3 regions of the Paenibacillus sp. EKM212P genome follow, and region 3 is predicted to be linked to each of the others. Evidence: riboswitches for the same ligand, from Rfam matches in the RefSeq annotation. Region 3 holds a riboswitch; each other region holds the start of a gene.
The links. Region 3 has a riboswitch for thiamine pyrophosphate ahead of G9G54_RS07110 (thiamine phosphate synthase). Riboswitches for the same ligand answer to the same signal wherever they lie in the genome.

Region 1 (5,314 bases), on a different contig from region 3:
AGGTCAACAATTTGTCCGCTGCTCTCGCTCTCGTCAGCGTGGCCACCCTTGATCACAACGAATTTTGGTCCCATACTGCTAATATGTCTCGCAGCCTCGCGGCGATCCTCCATCGTATGGATACTTATCCCTGTCAGGGCTTCCGCCTCCGGGATATTCGGTGTAACGACCAGTGCCAAGGGGAGCAGGTCGTCCTTCAAAGCCTGCACCGCTTCCAGTTGCAGCAGTTCAGCGCCTCCCTTGGCAATCATCACGGGATCGACGACGACCTTTTTCCAGCCGAACTTTCGGATCTGCTCGCTCACAAGACGGATGATGCCGGCATTAAACAGCATACCAGTCTTCAGGGCATCCACTCCAAGGTCTAATCCTACGGCTTCGATCTGTTCTGCTGTTGCTTCCTCTGGTAGCGGATATACGCAGTGGACTCCTAAGGTATTCTGTACGGTAACGGCTGTAATAGCCGACATGCCGTACACGCCAAGTTCTTGAAAGGTTTTGAGATCAGCTTGAATTCCAGCCCCGCCGCCACTGTCCGAACCAGCAATCGTCAGCGCTCTGGGTACACGAACGTCTGTCATCGCGCACCACCTGCTGCTGTTGTTCCGGCTTCATGGATCGAGACATGCCCCTCTAGTGAACCTGTATGCAGTTTGGCCAGCTCGTCGAGAAAGGCAATCTGGAAGCTGCCGGGCCCCAGCTCTGCGGTACGTGCTGCGGCTCGAGAAGCTGCTGCACCGTAAAATGCCAAACCTGCTGTACCTGCGAGCAGCAGGTTGGGTTCAACAGCTGCAAAGGCACCTAACACAGAGGTCAGCAGGCAGCCTGCTCCGGTTACCTTCGTGAGCAGCGCGTCTCCACCGCTTATCATTCGTGCTTCGGCCCCATCGGTGATGACGTCCTCTTTTCCAGTAATGACAACCATTGTATTGAGCGTTCGAGCAGCCCGAATTGCCAGATCGACATTTCCGCTGTCAGCACTGTCACCGGCATCTACGCCTTTAATCTCACGCGCTTCTCCAACAAGATGTGCGACTTCGGCTGCATTGCCTCGCACCAATGAGATTTTGACTTCACTCAGGATTCGCAGTGCCGATTCAGTTCTAAAGCTCGTTGCTCCCGCACCGACCGGATCTAGCAGCACCGGAACACCGTGTGCATTCGCCGATTGTCCAGCAATGATCATGGCATCCACCAGTTCGCGGTTCAGTGTACCGATGTTTAATACGACGGCTCCCGCTATTTTTGCCATGTCTGCTACTTCCTCGGGTGCATAGGCCATCACCGGGGAGGCGCCCAATGCATACAGGCCGTTGGCCGTAAAGTTGGTGACTACCACATTGGTCATATTGTGAACGAGGGGTTTGCTGTTTTGTACCTTCGTCAGGAGATCCGAATAACTTTTTTCCCATGTACTCATAATGTTTATCCTCTCTATAGTTAGTGGTCCAACAGGGCATTAACCGTACTTCACGCATCGAATCGCCAGGCTGACTATTCCAAGACCGCTGCCTGCATCTGGACCGGCCATTCTTCCTGCCTATAAGCCATATCCCAGAACTTATATTCCAGCTGGCAGCTCAGTATAAAATGCTCAATCATCCGCTCTCGCTCAGCAGCCGTTGCGCCTTCCGCCCAAGCATCTACACGTTCTCGGAACTTGAGTGTTGTATCATCAAGCTGGTCTCCATAGAAGCCCATCCATTCATAGAACGGATGAGACTCATCCGGCTTTACTTCATCCAGCAGCCTGCGACCAATCTCGGCATACGTCCACATACATGGCAGCAGCACAGCCAAGATCTCGCCCAGGCTACCCTCATGGGCAACCGTCAGCATGTGACGGATATAGTGATGAGCCGACGGAGCGAGCGGATATCCCTGCAACTCTTCATAGGTCACCCCTGCAACAGCACAGAAATTTTGATGCGGATGAACCTCGCTGTGGAGAATAAAAGAGATTTGTTCATTTAATACAGCCATATCCTCCCGATTGGTGCATTTGGAGATTGCGATGCCGTATATCCGCATGTAGGCGTTCAAATATTCAAAGTCCTGTTTTACATAGTGAATCAGCTGTCCCCTTGTCAAACTTCCTTCAGCAATACCTCTCACAAAGGGGTGCTCAAAAATCGCTTGAAAAATGCCGTCCGCCTGCCGACGGAGTTCTTGTGTAAAACTCAATTTCCCCACCTCCATCAAATTGAAGAGCAAGAAGTCCTGTAAGAATATAATTCCGGAACAACGCTAAAAAGCCGCCCCGGAAAAATGGGAGCGGCTTCAACAATAGGCCCAATACGCAAAAAACGCTTGAAACCTTATATACGAAGGCTCCACTTTCCTACGCTAGTACGAACTAGATCAGGTTCAAAGGGTCCAAGATACGTTCTTGTCTCAGCCATAGCGGCTCCCCTAGTGGACTTCTATTCTTTTGACTATTACTGTACATACGTTCATACGCTATGTCAAACATAGTGTGCAAAATATGAAATTTCCTCTAGTTAGGTGTTTTGAGCTTAGTGAGGGTGATGAATTACACTTTCCACAGCTTTGACCTTGGCATATTCCGGTTTCCACATTGCATCTCGTATAGCTTGTTCCACATCTGAAATGTGCGCCTGAGCTACCTGATCCTGTATCGCGGCTTTTGCAACCGCAATCGCAACAGCGTACGAAACTTCGCGTAATTTTCGGATATGAGGGAGTAGCGCACCGCCAGGCGTATTCGAATCTACACCATTGGCAACAGCAACTGCTGCCGCTGTAAACATCGCAGGGGTAATCCTTTTGGCTTTAACCACAATCGCACCCAGACCCAGTCCCGGAAAAACAAAGGCATTGTTCGCCTGTCCAATCTCAAATTTCGTACCGTTATAGGTGACGGGCTCAAAAGGACTTCCGGTTGCAATCAGTGCTTTGCCATCGGTCCACCGGATCAAATCCTCGGGTACTGCTTCTGCAAGGTTTGTAGGATTGGACATGGGCATAATGATCGGGCGTTCTACATGTTTCGCCATCTCCTTGATGATCTCTTCAGAAAAGGCACCTGCTACACCGGAAGTTCCAATCAATATCGTAGGCTTCACCTGACGGATGACCTCTAGCAGTGGTATTTTGCCGTCACACGACCGGGTCCATGAGCTGACTTCATCCTTTTTGCGCACATACGGTTTCTGATATTCCAATACGTCTTCCATATCTTCCATTAACAGCCCGCGATAATCAAAGGCCCAAAAGGACTTGAAGGAATCTTCTGCGGAAAGGCCGTCCTCGATCATAGCACCCCGAATTTGATCAGCATTACCGATTCCTGCTGCCCCTGGGCCGAAAACAAGTGTTTTTTGTTCACGCAGCGGAGTCTTGGTGACACCCACCGCCGAAAGAATCGCAGCCAAGGTCACCGCTCCTGTACCTTGTATATCATCGTTGAAGGTGAGTATGCTTTGACCGTATTTTCCTATAATATGGCGTGCATTTACGCTGCCCACGTCTTCCCAATGTAAAAGCGCCTTTGGGAATTGCGCTAACGTTTTGCTGATAAAAGTATCAATAAACTGGTTATAGGCTTCTCCGCGAACCCGTTTATGGCGGTTTCCGATGTACAGTGGATCATTCAGCAGCTTTTCATTATTTGTACCTACATCTAGTACAATTGGCAGCACCCGCCCGGGATGAATGCCTGCCGCAGCCGTATACACTGCAAGCTTGCCGATAGCAATGTTAATCCCCCCGACGCCCCAGTCACCAATCCCTAAAATACTTTCGGAATCTGTCACGACGATCAGATCCACATCATGGCCACTCAAACCAGAATTATGGAATGCTTGTCCAATACCGTTCGGGTTATCTATCGACAAATATATGCCTCCAGGGCGGTTGTACTCGTGACTATATTCTTGAATCGCGGTTCCTACGGTCGGCGTGTAGACTACGGGCAGCATTTCACTCAAATGATCGGTTAGCAGCCGGTAGTAGAGTACGACATTTCGGTTGTGAAGGTCGTTGAGAGAAGCATTTTTTCGCAGCATGGTGGGTTGTGCCAGAAACTGCTGATATGCCCGTACGCTCTGTTTCTCCAATGAAAGGACGGTTGGAGGAAGGATTCCTTCCAAACCCAGCTCCTTGCGTTCTTCTTCTGTAAAAGCGACACCTTTGTTCAAAAGGGGATTTGCCAACACATCCTTTCCCCGTAATGGAGTAGAAATGACCCATCGCGATTGACATAAAATGCTTCCATAGAAAGACCTTCCTTCTCTTCATTTTCATAACTATTCATAACGAAAGATGACATGTTGTCCATAGTATGGACGTGCAAATATGTTTTATTCTTGCATTTATCTATGACAAAATAACCATATTTGTTTCTTTCTAATGATATAAATGAACTAACTTTCGATTTAGATTCGCTAACCATTCCTGATGACTTTGGTTCTAATGAATCAGGTCTAAGTGCTCTGTTTTTATCAAATATGAAAATTAGTTTTTCTTCTCTTATCTCCATATATATCATGGAGTGTCAGCTATTTTGTTAAGAAAATATGAAGCATTTGGACATTAATTTAATCCCTATAAGCAAACATTCTTAATTCTTTTTCAACAAAATAGAACTATTCGGAGGAAAAGGAGAGGTTTGTGTGCAGGGACCTATAGCCATTTTTAGCGATAACGACAGGGCTATTGATTATCCCAATGTGATTTGTTTTTACCAATTTATACAGTGCGAGGACACGGAGGCAGCTTCAGTCTACGAGAACGCATGTTGTTGCCTGATTGATTATAGGGAGCCGGGGCAGGCAGTGCGGAAAGCCAATCAGATCCGTTGCCAATTTCCGCAAATGCCATTGTTACTAGTGACGGATGTAACATTTCCGTTCAGTGATCAGCATATGGTGCAAATCATCGGAGTAGGTCGTTTGCGGCTGCTATTTTGGCAAGCCAATGACAACGAAGAAATGCTTTCGGAAATACAAAGCTTGCTCTATCCCGAGTATTCGACCAAAAGCCAACATATTGCATTTATCTTGTCTGTATATAACGAAGAGCAACGTTTTGTTCATGTCAAAACCTTTGCTGAACGATTGCAGGTCTTTATCCGCAGCCATATTATTGAAGGTTCGATTTATCTCATTGATGATGGCAGCTACGATGGTACGAATGCCTTGATTAAAGCGCTGGAGGTAGCCACGGACTTGTCCGTAAACCGGATTAATCAGAATCTTAGCCCGCTGCTTCAAACAAGGGAATTGGGACGCAATACACGTAAGGCAGGGACGTATCTGGAAGGGATGCGGACCATTGGTGCGGATTACTACGT
Region 2 (5,314 bases), on a different contig from region 3:
TAAAATGTTCCAGCTCCAGCAAATCAATCCCCGTACCATTCTGCTGTGTCACTGATTCACTCCAACGTGGCGAAGACGATTCATTCCATACTGCCGGATACCACACGCCGTACTCAGACAATGCCTGCCGATGCACATGAAATACTTCTTCTGCCCTTCCATCCGCAATGATCTCCCCTTGAGCAGAAAGCACCACAATCCGATCCACATCATGGACAATTTCATTAATTTTATGCTCCACGATCACCAGTGTCTGGTCTACCGAAATGTTGCGAATGGTATCCCACACCTGTGTAGTGCCTTCCTCGTCCAACAAAGCCGTCGGCTCATCCAGAAAAAGCACTTCTGGCTCCATAGCCAGCACAGACGCAATCGCCAAACGCTGCTTCATTCCCTGTGACATGTTGCCAATGGGCATATGTATATCATCCGTCGATAGACCAACCTGTATCAGCAGCTCGCGAATACGGGATTGCATCTGTTCCCGGGGAACCTGATTATTTTCCAACACAAAAGCCAGTTCCTCGTCTGCATATGACATACAAAACTGCGTATCAGGATCTTGAAATACAATACCTGAGACACTTGGGATTACAGCAGCATCGCATTTCATAGGCACTTCTATCGTGCGTGGAATCAGACCGCTTAACACTTGGAGCAGCGTTGATTTACCGCATCCACTCGGTCCCAGTAGCAGCAGCTTTTCCCCCTTGTGGACAGACAAAGACATATTGTGAAAAAGCAGCTCTTGCTCACCGGGGAATTTCAACCGTAGACGGGTGATCGAAGCCACCACATCTTCGGTTGCCCGGCTCATCAATCCAGCCCCTTATAATCTTGTTCCGTTGCAGGTCTCAAACTTCGTGTAACTCCCGTTACCTCCAATGCCTTAGCCAGATAGAACGCGAATACCCCGGCAATCACAATACTGCCAATCATCCGAAATCCAATATACAAAACATAGTTCCAAGTCGATAGCTGATCAATATACCCGTAGCTGAAGTCTAAAATCAGAGAAGTGACAGCCGCCCCAGCCGCAGCTAGCGAAGCAACCCACAGATTTGCGTTCCGATACAGAAAAGCCGCAAAAAACAGCTCTGCCCCCAAGCCTTGCAGCAGGCCATAGTACAAGGTGGACATGCCCCATTCGCTTCCCAAAAAAGCACTGACCGTTGCCGCTGCCACCTCTGCCAAAATCGCAACACCCGGCTTGCGAATGATGAGATAAGCAAACGTACCTGCCATAAACCACATGCCATACATCAGTTGCTCGGCGTGTAGACCCAATGGTTTCATCAAATCATAGGCAGGCCCCCATATTTTATAGACCAAACCGAACACAACAGATATCACAATCGTGACCAAAATATCAGTCAGCTTCAACCCTTTGGACGCTCTTACAGTAGTATTCATTATTGCGTGCTCCCCTTTTTCCTATAATTGGCCTCTTGGCCATAAAAAAAAGCTTGTCTGGAGCTGAATCTCCAGGCAAGCTTTATGCGCAGTAAAAGGTGAAGCACCATACAAAACATCATTCGTCGATATGCCTTATATAACCAGTAGTCTAAGCTATTACACTGATACCAAGCCAAAGCCAAGGTCAAAGCAAAATGCTAGGACATACATTGAATCTATCGACAACCGCAAAACAAGCGGCATTCCTGTATAGTGTTCTTGGTTTCTCTACGCTGGCATTACCCAGATCAGATTTCACGGTCAGTGGCAAGGGCCACCCTCTCAGCCTGACTTTCTCAAGCTCCCGACAATGCTTTTTAATTCACTATAATATATACCACATCTATGGCTTTGACAATCCTATAATCCGAAGAAACGTCTGGCCGTCTCCGTCGTCGCGATTTCAATCTCCATCATACTTCGACCTGTACATTCGGCTACCGTAGCAGCAATATGAGCGAGATACATCGGCTCATTACGCCCCTCTTTGGGCTTCACGGGTAGATTACGCGGGGTCAAAAATGGAGCATCCGTTTCAATCATCAGACGGTCCAAGGGAATATCTCTGACCAGTTCACGCAGATGTTTGCCACGCCGTTCGTCGCAAATCCAGCCGGTGATCCCGATATACAGTCCCATTTCTACATACGTATGCAATTCCTGTTCCGTGCCGGTAAAACAATGCACTACCGCTTTATCGACAAGCCCTTGATACTCCCGAAGCATAGCGGCAAAGTCCTCATGTGCATCTCGTTCATGCAGAAATAACGGCATTTTCAGCTCACCCGCCAGTTGGATTTGCTCCGCAAACCATCGTCGCTGCACATCACGTGGCGAAAAATCACGGTTATAGTCCAGTCCGCATTCCCCTATGGATACAACCTGCGGCTGACCCGCAAGTTGGCGGAGTTGCTGAATCGTATCTGCGCTGCATTCTTTGGCATCATGGGGGTGTACGCCAGCTGTCGCATACAGCTTGCCCGGATAACGTGCTGCATACTGAGAAGCCTCCCGACTGCTGCGGACACTGGTCCCGGTAATAATCAGTGGTGAAATCCCTACAGCCGCGGCTCTCTCTACCACCTGTTCCCGATCCGCATGAAACGAACGGTGCATCAAGTTCACACCAATATCAATTAACGGTGTACCCCTTTCCATCTCAATCCCTCCTTCGCAACTACAATCTCGGATCAATCGGCTCCGATTCCAGAGATAGCGCGGCAAGGACGCATTCATGAATACGATCTACCGTATCCTTGCGGACAAAACGTTCCACGCCTTCCATACCTAGCGCTCCTTCCATCAGGGCATGACGTTCCTTTTTGTTCGTTCGACGCTGCTTCAGACGCTTTAAATTCTCAGGGGCAAGATAATCCATACCGTAAATGATGTGCAAATACTTCCGGCCTCTCACCTTGATTGCAGGCTGAATCATCTTGTCCCGATTTTTCATCAAAAAGCATTCTGGCTTGATCACAATCCCCTCATGACCATCCTCTGTCATCTCGTTCCACCAGCGAATGACCTCTTCCTCGCTTGCTTCGTCCGTGATCACGCGATACTCTGTCTCCATAAACAGGGAAGACAGCCCAGCTAGCTCCCGGTTTTGCTCCATATGCCAAATATGAGAATGGTCGAAAAAAGTCTTTCCACTGTGTGCCAGCGTATGAAACGGAGCGATACGAATTTCATCCAGACCGTCCACATCCCAGCAATATTTTTGAAAAGCCTCTTGAAACGTTACGGCATTCGCATATTTCCATTCCATTTCCTCCAGCCAGTCTCCAACCTCTCGGCCTGCAACCTTCGCCTGCTTCAGCTTGTCTACCAGCTTACTGCGATCCAGCAGAGCTGCTTCACCCACATGCGCATACTGTGCAGCAATCAGTTCCCGAGCCTTGAGATTCCACGGTACAATTTCCGCATCCAGCAACACAAAATCCGTCTGGTTCCGTTCAAAATATCCAGCAGTCCGTAGATCCACATTCAGCTTCTCCAGCACTTGCTTCCCAAGGCTTTGTTCAAAGAAAGCTCTCCCGCTCCGACTGTAGATCGTGCCCAATGTCGGGTAGCCTACATATTGAACAGCGGCTTGTTCGTTTTTGAATAATAGTAGAATCGCTCGGCTACCCATATGTTTTTTCTCGGCCACCATCGTTTGTACTCCTTGCCCGCGATAATAAGCCAGTGCCTCACGTGGATGCTCCAGATATCCTTCCTCTGCAGACACCGCTGGAGCAGGGCTCATCGTCGGTGGAATATACACCAGCTCCTCCACAGGTACAGTCACATGTGACACGGTATCTATAGCGGATTTGATCCATTCTCCTTGCACGTGCACTTCGCCATACGATTCCGTCAACACACTATAACCGGCGATGAGCTTGCGTAAATTCGGCGGGGAAAACCGTTTTCTCTGCCACCGGACAAGTGGGCTATCGGGATCATTCGCATAATTCTCATGTGCCGGAACGCTGACAAATTCCTTTTCCGGATAACGATAAGCGGTCAGCATACCGCCAAATACCACACCCTGATCAATATTCACCGTCTGGTTCACAAGGGTAGGCTGCGGTCTCGGATCATGTCCCCATACTACTATTTCTCCCGATTCATGGTCTACGAACCAATCCTTGCGGATCGGTTTTCCGTTCGCATCCTGCCCTTCCGTATCTCCATAGCGACAATAATCAGAAATACGTGCCGACTGTTTGCCGATAAAATGATCCTTAATCCCGGCATGAGCCACAACCACGTGTCGCAATCCATTTCTGCCAAAAATAAGATGAGAGGGTGCATGTAACAGAAAATCCCTCAACTCGCTTTTAAGCTGTTCCGCTGCTGCCTTGCCCGCTTTTTGTTCATATTGGGCCAGTTCCTCTGCAAATTGTTCATCCCCATGACTGAGAGTCACCTTTCTCCCATCGAGGTAACGGCCGATTTTCCATCCATGATTGCTGTCAATCATATACGCTAGTCCGGCATCCACGTGCTTTTTCCAGAACTGCACCGCTTGTAACGATTCTGGGCCACGGCTCATCACATCCCCGACAGATACCAGTCTTCTGCCTTCTGGATGATAGTATAGTCCTTCCATATCTTCCGTATATCCTAGCCGCTCTATCACTTCCAGCATCTCACGGTAGCACCCATGGATATCACCAATGATGTCAATACCTGAGCCAATCTCATGAAACAGTGGCTGCGCACTGCGAACAAAGTTCATTTCTTCTACATCCATAAGGATGTAGCAAGCGTTAAAGCCTTCCTCACGGATACCGCGCAGGTTCCGCTTTAACAGCTGCGCCTGCTGCTTGACCCGTTGGCGGCCACGCGGATGCTCCCTGCCTAAATCCCGTTCCAGCAGCATAGCTTCGGGTACATCCAATACCAAGGCCATCACAGGAACATGCGCCTTGGCTGCCAGCTGTACATATTTCTGGCGGTCCTCAGCATACAAATGGGTGGCATCCACAACCGTCAGCTTATTCAAGCGACAGCGCATAGCCAGAATCGTATCCATCGCCTCAAACGCCTTGGCTGACATCTGCTGATACTCATAGAACAGTACATCCGATTCCAGCCTTGGAAGTCCACTCCATTCTATAAATTCCGTATCTCCGACCAGCTTGCGAAAATGATCTGAGGATACCACTTCTGTCTCCAGTAGAACCCCTTCGCTCACCAGCCTGTCCAATAATGTGGTTTTTCCACTGTTGGAGGCCCCCACCAACACAACCAGTCCAGCGTGCGGTAAATGAATCGTACGTTTGGATGAATTGCTCATGTTTCCTTCTGCTCCTTTCTGCGCGTAAATATAGCCATTTGGGTCGGTTGTCCAAAGCCTTCGGCCTCTTCT
Region 3 (5,314 bases):
ACAACCTCGAGGTAAAAGATGCTTTTCCAATGGTTAACATAATCAACCGCCTCCCACAAAATGTACAATCTCTAGGCAATCTCCATCCTTCAGTACCGCTTCATCATGATCTTCACGGCTCAATATATGCCGGTTCAGCTCCACCACTACGGTTTTCACCTTTACATCAAGCTCATGTAGCAATTGATTCACATGAGTGATTCGATTAGAAAAGGTCATGCTCTGGCCGTTAATCGTCAGCTTCATAAGCTTTTCTCCTTGAGGAGCTCAGAAGAAAAACTACTTATCCCAAGTTCTGCTGCACCAGCCCCATTAAGCATAGCTGCCATCGCACGCCCGGTAGCATCACTCAGCAGGACACCGTTGCGATAATGCCCGACTGCAGCATATACGCCCTCGACCCCAGGAACAGTGCCTATAAAAGGGTGACCTGATGCAGCCTGCGGACGTAAGCCCGCCCAAGTGCGTATAAAAGAAGCTTCACGGACGCGCGGCAGCCAGGCAGAGGCACGTGCCAGCAAGCCCTCCAAGCCTCCTACGGTCACTTGTTCGTCATATTGATGCGGAAGGCTCGTTGCCCCAATCCAAAGCTCGTTATTCTGTTTAGGCACGAGGTAAATATCATCAGCATAAATGGTGTATTCTAATGGGTGATCCTTCAAGGAGACCGCTACCGCTTCGCCCTTGACCGGATAAAGTGGATATTCAAACCCAACCTGCGCCAGTAATTTCATGCTATCCAAGCCTCCAGCAATAATGACCTGATCGCAGGAAAAAAAGCCGCTATCTGTTCGGACACCGCAAACTCGACCATCCTGTATGACCAGTTGCTCTGCCCGTGTACCAGACCATACCGTTGCTCCCAGCACCGCAGCAGCACCTGCATAAGCACGACAAAGCTGGACAGGAACCACTTGTGTCTCCTTTGAACGATATATTGCTCCGTTCGCTTGTTCATCCAAACCTGGAATTCGTCGGGCCAATTCCCTCGCATCCCACCAGATAGGACAATCATCCTCTCGCGTTTTAGCAGCTTTCCAGCGTTTTTGGCCTTCGGTTTCCGTACGGAAAGGGGTCACAAATCCTTCTGTACGGAATTCCACCGAAATACCCGACAAACGCTCCAGATCACAGACAAGCTCAGGGAATGCATCTCGACTTCTGCGAGCAAATCGTGCCAGCTCAGAGTCGGTGAACTCTTCACTTTCCGCTGCCAGCATTCCAACTGCTGCTCCTGAGGCTCTCTCACCCGGGATCAATCGTTCCAGCATGATCGTACTTCTTCCCTCCTTGGCCACATGATAAGCAATGGAACTGCCGATGACACCTCCACCTATGACCAAGCATTCAGCATGTCCTATCGCTCTTGCCTCTGTGTGTATCTTTAGCATTTGTTCCGTGTCTCCTCTCCATAAACCATTCTGCTTTCAGCTTGCCTCTACTCTCGTTTTCTCGCTACAAGCTGTGAACTACAAGATCTGCCATTCGCCTATATTCCATCGCAGCTGCAACGGGCGACTCAGCCTCCCATATACCAGACATCACCGCAATTCCGCTTGCTCCGGCCATATAAAGCTCCGGGATATGGTGCGGTTGTATGCCGCCCAGCGCGATCACCGGAATGTTCGACAGCCTGCAAATATGTTCAAGCTGAGCTAAACCCCGCGGTACAATACCGGGCTTACAATGGGTCTCATATACGTGACCATAAAGTACATAGTCTGCTCCTGCCTGCTCGGCGGTCTGCGCCTCCTCCAAGGAATGCACAGACACTCCACAGCGTGTACTCTTTGAAAGTAGGCCTTTCACATCCACAACAGGTAATCCATTAGCTGGTAGCTGGACGGTTCCAACCAAAGTAAGTAAAGCTACATCCACACGATCATTTACTACAATTTGTTGCAAAGGAACTTCCTGCTCCACCATGCTGCGAGTCAAAGAAAGCAATGCAGAGGCACCATTCTGTTTTAAACGTGCGTGTACATAATGAACATACGGACAAATCATAGCAGCCACTCGGGCGGCTTGTGCAATAGTGCCCTTTTCCATCGAAATTGCGTGTAATTCGATTTTGTCTTCACCTCACATTGGATTAAAGGATTTAAGCTTAGCAGCCACGTCTACCAGCAGTAATGAAAGGGGATTGTATGTGAATCCGTCTACGGAAGCTCGAACAACTTAAAATGAACGAAACGCAAAAAACCACTTCCCCAAGGAAGTGGTTTAACGAACGTCCAATAATCGAACGGACCATGATATCCGTATACGTGTATCGTCCCACGCACAAACAAAATAAAGATGGTGTTGCCTTGTCTGTACGGCGCTCACTTCCCTACGCTGGCATAACCCAGATCAGGTGCAAAGGGTCCGAAATCCATTTATTCCGTCTCAGCCGCATGGGCGGCTCCCCTAGTGTGACTATTTTATTGTATAAGCTATAGATAGCTTAGCATATTTTCCTAATTCTGCAAACCCCACTTCGTGTGAAATATGCAGAACTGGATTTAACTGATTTTAGTTAACTTTACTTGACCACTCTTCCACATTCCACGTTTTGGTTACCCAATCCTCGTAAAAGTCCGGTTCGTGAGATACAAGCAATACCGTCCCTTTGTATTCCTTCAAGGCACGTTTCAGCTCATCCTTTGCTTTAACATCCAAGTGGTTGGTAGGCTCATCGAACAATACCCAGTTGCTTTCACGCATTAACAGTTTGCAAAGACGGACTTTAGCCTGTTCTCCACCACTAAGCGCAGATAGCGGACGTGTGATATGCTCATTTTTCAAACCGCAGCGCGCCAAATGCGCTCGTACTTCATGCTGGTTCAAATGCGGAAATTCATTCCACACGTCGTCAATCGGTGTAATTTTCTCTGCCTTTACTTCCTGCTCAAAATAAGCGGGCTGCAAAAAATCACCTTGATAGGTTTTTCCACTGATTGGCGGAATTTTTCCCAATATGGTTTTGAGCAATGTCGATTTACCGACACCGTTGTAGCCAACAATTGCAATTTTTTCGCCACGTTCAATCGTCATGGACATTTTAGGCAAAAGGGCATGTGTATAACCAATCTCAAAATCAATACCCTCAAATACCGTCTTTCCGCTTGCACGTGCCTCTTTGAATTGAAAGGTTGGTTTTGCGGCTTCTTCAGGCTTATCAATACGTTCGATCCGATCAAGCTGCTTTTCACGGCTCTTTGCTCGGCCTGAGGTAGAAGCACGCGCTTTATTACGCTGAATAAAATCTTCCTGTTTCTTAATAAAGTCCTGTTGCTTCTCATAAGCATCAATATGCTGAGCTTTGTTCAGATCCGCCATTTCAAGAAACTTTTCATAGTTAGCTGAATAACGGGTCATCTTGGCAAATTCAAGATGGTAAATAACATTAACGACCTGGTTCATAAACTCAGTATCATGTGAAATAAGAATAAAAGCATAGGGATAATCCTTCAAATAGCGCGTAAGCCATTCAATATGCTCTACATCCAAATAGTTGGTAGGCTCATCCAAGAGCAGGACATTCGGTTTTTCCAACAGCAACTTAGCAAGAAGCACCTTTGTCCGTTGCCCGCCACTAAGTGCAGATACATCCCGATCCAGTCCTATGGCCGACAGACCTAGTCCATTCGCCATTTCTTCAACCTTCACATCAATGAGGTAAAAATCCCCCATATCCAGTTGCTCCTGAATTTCACCCATCTGTTCCAGCAACACTTCCAACTCTTCAGGAGAAGCATCCCCCATTTTGTCAGTAATCTGCATCATTTCCTTTTCCAATTCCAACAAAGGAAGAAAAGCGTCTTTTAATACATCACGTACCGTTTTGCCCGGTGTCAGCTTGGTGTGCTGATCCAGATAACCGTAACGTACACGTGGAGTCCATTCCACTTTACCCTCATCCTTAAGCAATTTTCCAGTGAGAATGTTCATGAGTGTCGATTTACCAACACCATTAGCTCCTACCAAACCTACACGTTCCCCCGCAAGCAATCGAAAGGAAACATTTTTAAATAATGCGCGGTCCCCAAAGTTGTGGGATACATTTTCTACAGTCAATAAACTCATAAGCTGTTTTTGGCTCCTTATTGTCATCGGCGTTGCCGACTGTTCTTATTTCATATGCATTTCGTTTCTTTCAAAGCTTTATTGTAGCACATTCTGCAACCATATCGGAATATTGAAAACAGTGAATTTTAAGGTTTTTTGGTATGGATCTGCCTAAAAAAACAAAAACCACCCATGAGGGTGATTATTTTAAGCCGTTATAACATTTGTACTCAAAGTATCCCGCAGCTGCTGCAGACTTCTCATTCGTAAAACGTTCACTAGCTTTAAAGGGAGCTGGACATGAATCTCTATAAAAATACTTCATTCCAGTATCTAGTTCTATGCCACCGATAATGTCTTGCTTTCTGACGACTCTCCCACCACCAAATCCATAGTTATTGTAATACCTGTCTCCGACCGGAATGCCCTGGATAAACGCGATCAGACCCACATCATCTACCGTGTTGTACCACTCCTCTTGCGGAATGATCGGTAGTGTGAATGTATAGGATATGCCGTTACGTGCAGCTTTTTCGTTATGGACATTAATAATTCGCGCCAGGTCCTCTTGGACGCTGCCAACAATGGTGGAACGACGTATTTGTTCAAAAGTTTCTGAATTATTCAGTAAAGATATAGGAGTCTGATCCTGAAGTTCCTTTTGAAAGCCCTCCACCCACCTGTGATTCCGCGCATCGTATGCGTGTACATAATTATCCAAGGTGAACCCCACACTGTTGCCTACTGAATCAACATAGGCATATGGCTTTTTTTCGCTCCATTTGTGTCCAATAGCAGCTTGTCCATGCTCGTCTGTATAGACTTCTGAAGTGAACGCATAATAACCGTCATAATCCAGAATTACAATGACTGGTATGTAATCCAATAATGCACGTTGTGCTACTATATCCTCATCAATGCCTATATTAAGAAAAAGGGTGTGCAGGAACGTGTGCAGCGCTGCTTCTTTATCTACACGAAAAAACTTATCCGATCCGTATCCGGCCTCGCGTTCCTGACGTTCATTCTGTGAGAGCACGACCCCTGCATCCTGAACTGCGGTACGAAGAGCCGACGTATATTTCATTTCTAGCTGCTGCACTTCACGCTGATTCTGCACCCGTAGGTCACTAACTACACCAAAGGGCAAGAACAAAAGTATAAATATGACTGCAAAATCAGTAATCTTCATTCAGAACCATGCCCCCGTAAGAAGCTGTAACTGCCGGCTTGCCGCTATTTGCCCCACCGAGAAGCCATGATT

Region 1: another riboswitch for thiamine pyrophosphate. It lies ahead of tenA (thiaminase II); the one in region 3 lies ahead of G9G54_RS07110 (thiamine phosphate synthase).
Region 2: another riboswitch for thiamine pyrophosphate. It lies ahead of G9G54_RS20650 (ECF transporter S component); the one in region 3 lies ahead of G9G54_RS07110 (thiamine phosphate synthase).

The regions. Positions count from the first base shown of each region.
Region 1 covers NZ_JAAMNR010000006.1:270,360-275,673, forward strand. The annotation lists gene thiD (bifunctional hydroxymethylpyrimidine kinase/phosphomethylpyrimidine kinase) at 1-581, opposite strand, end outside; gene thiM (hydroxyethylthiazole kinase) at 578-1,420, opposite strand; gene tenA (thiaminase II) at 1,495-2,184, opposite strand; TPP riboswitch at 2,322-2,424, opposite strand; gene G9G54_RS18935 (NAD-dependent malic enzyme) at 2,517-4,160, opposite strand; gene G9G54_RS18940 (glycosyltransferase) at 4,635-5,314, shown strand, end outside.
Region 2 covers NZ_JAAMNR010000008.1:73,078-78,391, forward strand. The annotation lists gene G9G54_RS20645 (ABC transporter ATP-binding protein) at 1-817, opposite strand, end outside; gene G9G54_RS20650 (ECF transporter S component) at 817-1,413, opposite strand; TPP riboswitch at 1,663-1,772, opposite strand; gene G9G54_RS20655 (TatD family hydrolase) at 1,816-2,613, opposite strand; gene G9G54_RS20660 (polynucleotide kinase-phosphatase) at 2,633-5,242, opposite strand; gene G9G54_RS20665 (3' terminal RNA ribose 2'-O-methyltransferase Hen1) at 5,239-5,314, opposite strand, start outside.
Region 3 covers NZ_JAAMNR010000002.1:216,769-222,082, forward strand. The annotation lists gene G9G54_RS07095 (thiazole synthase) at 1-40, opposite strand, end outside; gene thiS (sulfur carrier protein ThiS) at 43-246, opposite strand; gene thiO (glycine oxidase ThiO) at 243-1,391, opposite strand; gene G9G54_RS07110 (thiamine phosphate synthase) at 1,456-2,049, opposite strand; TPP riboswitch at 2,313-2,421, opposite strand; gene G9G54_RS07115 (ABC-F family ATP-binding cassette domain-containing protein) at 2,515-4,068, opposite strand; gene G9G54_RS07120 (hypothetical protein) at 4,253-5,242, opposite strand; gene G9G54_RS07125 (hypothetical protein) at 5,229-5,314, opposite strand, start outside.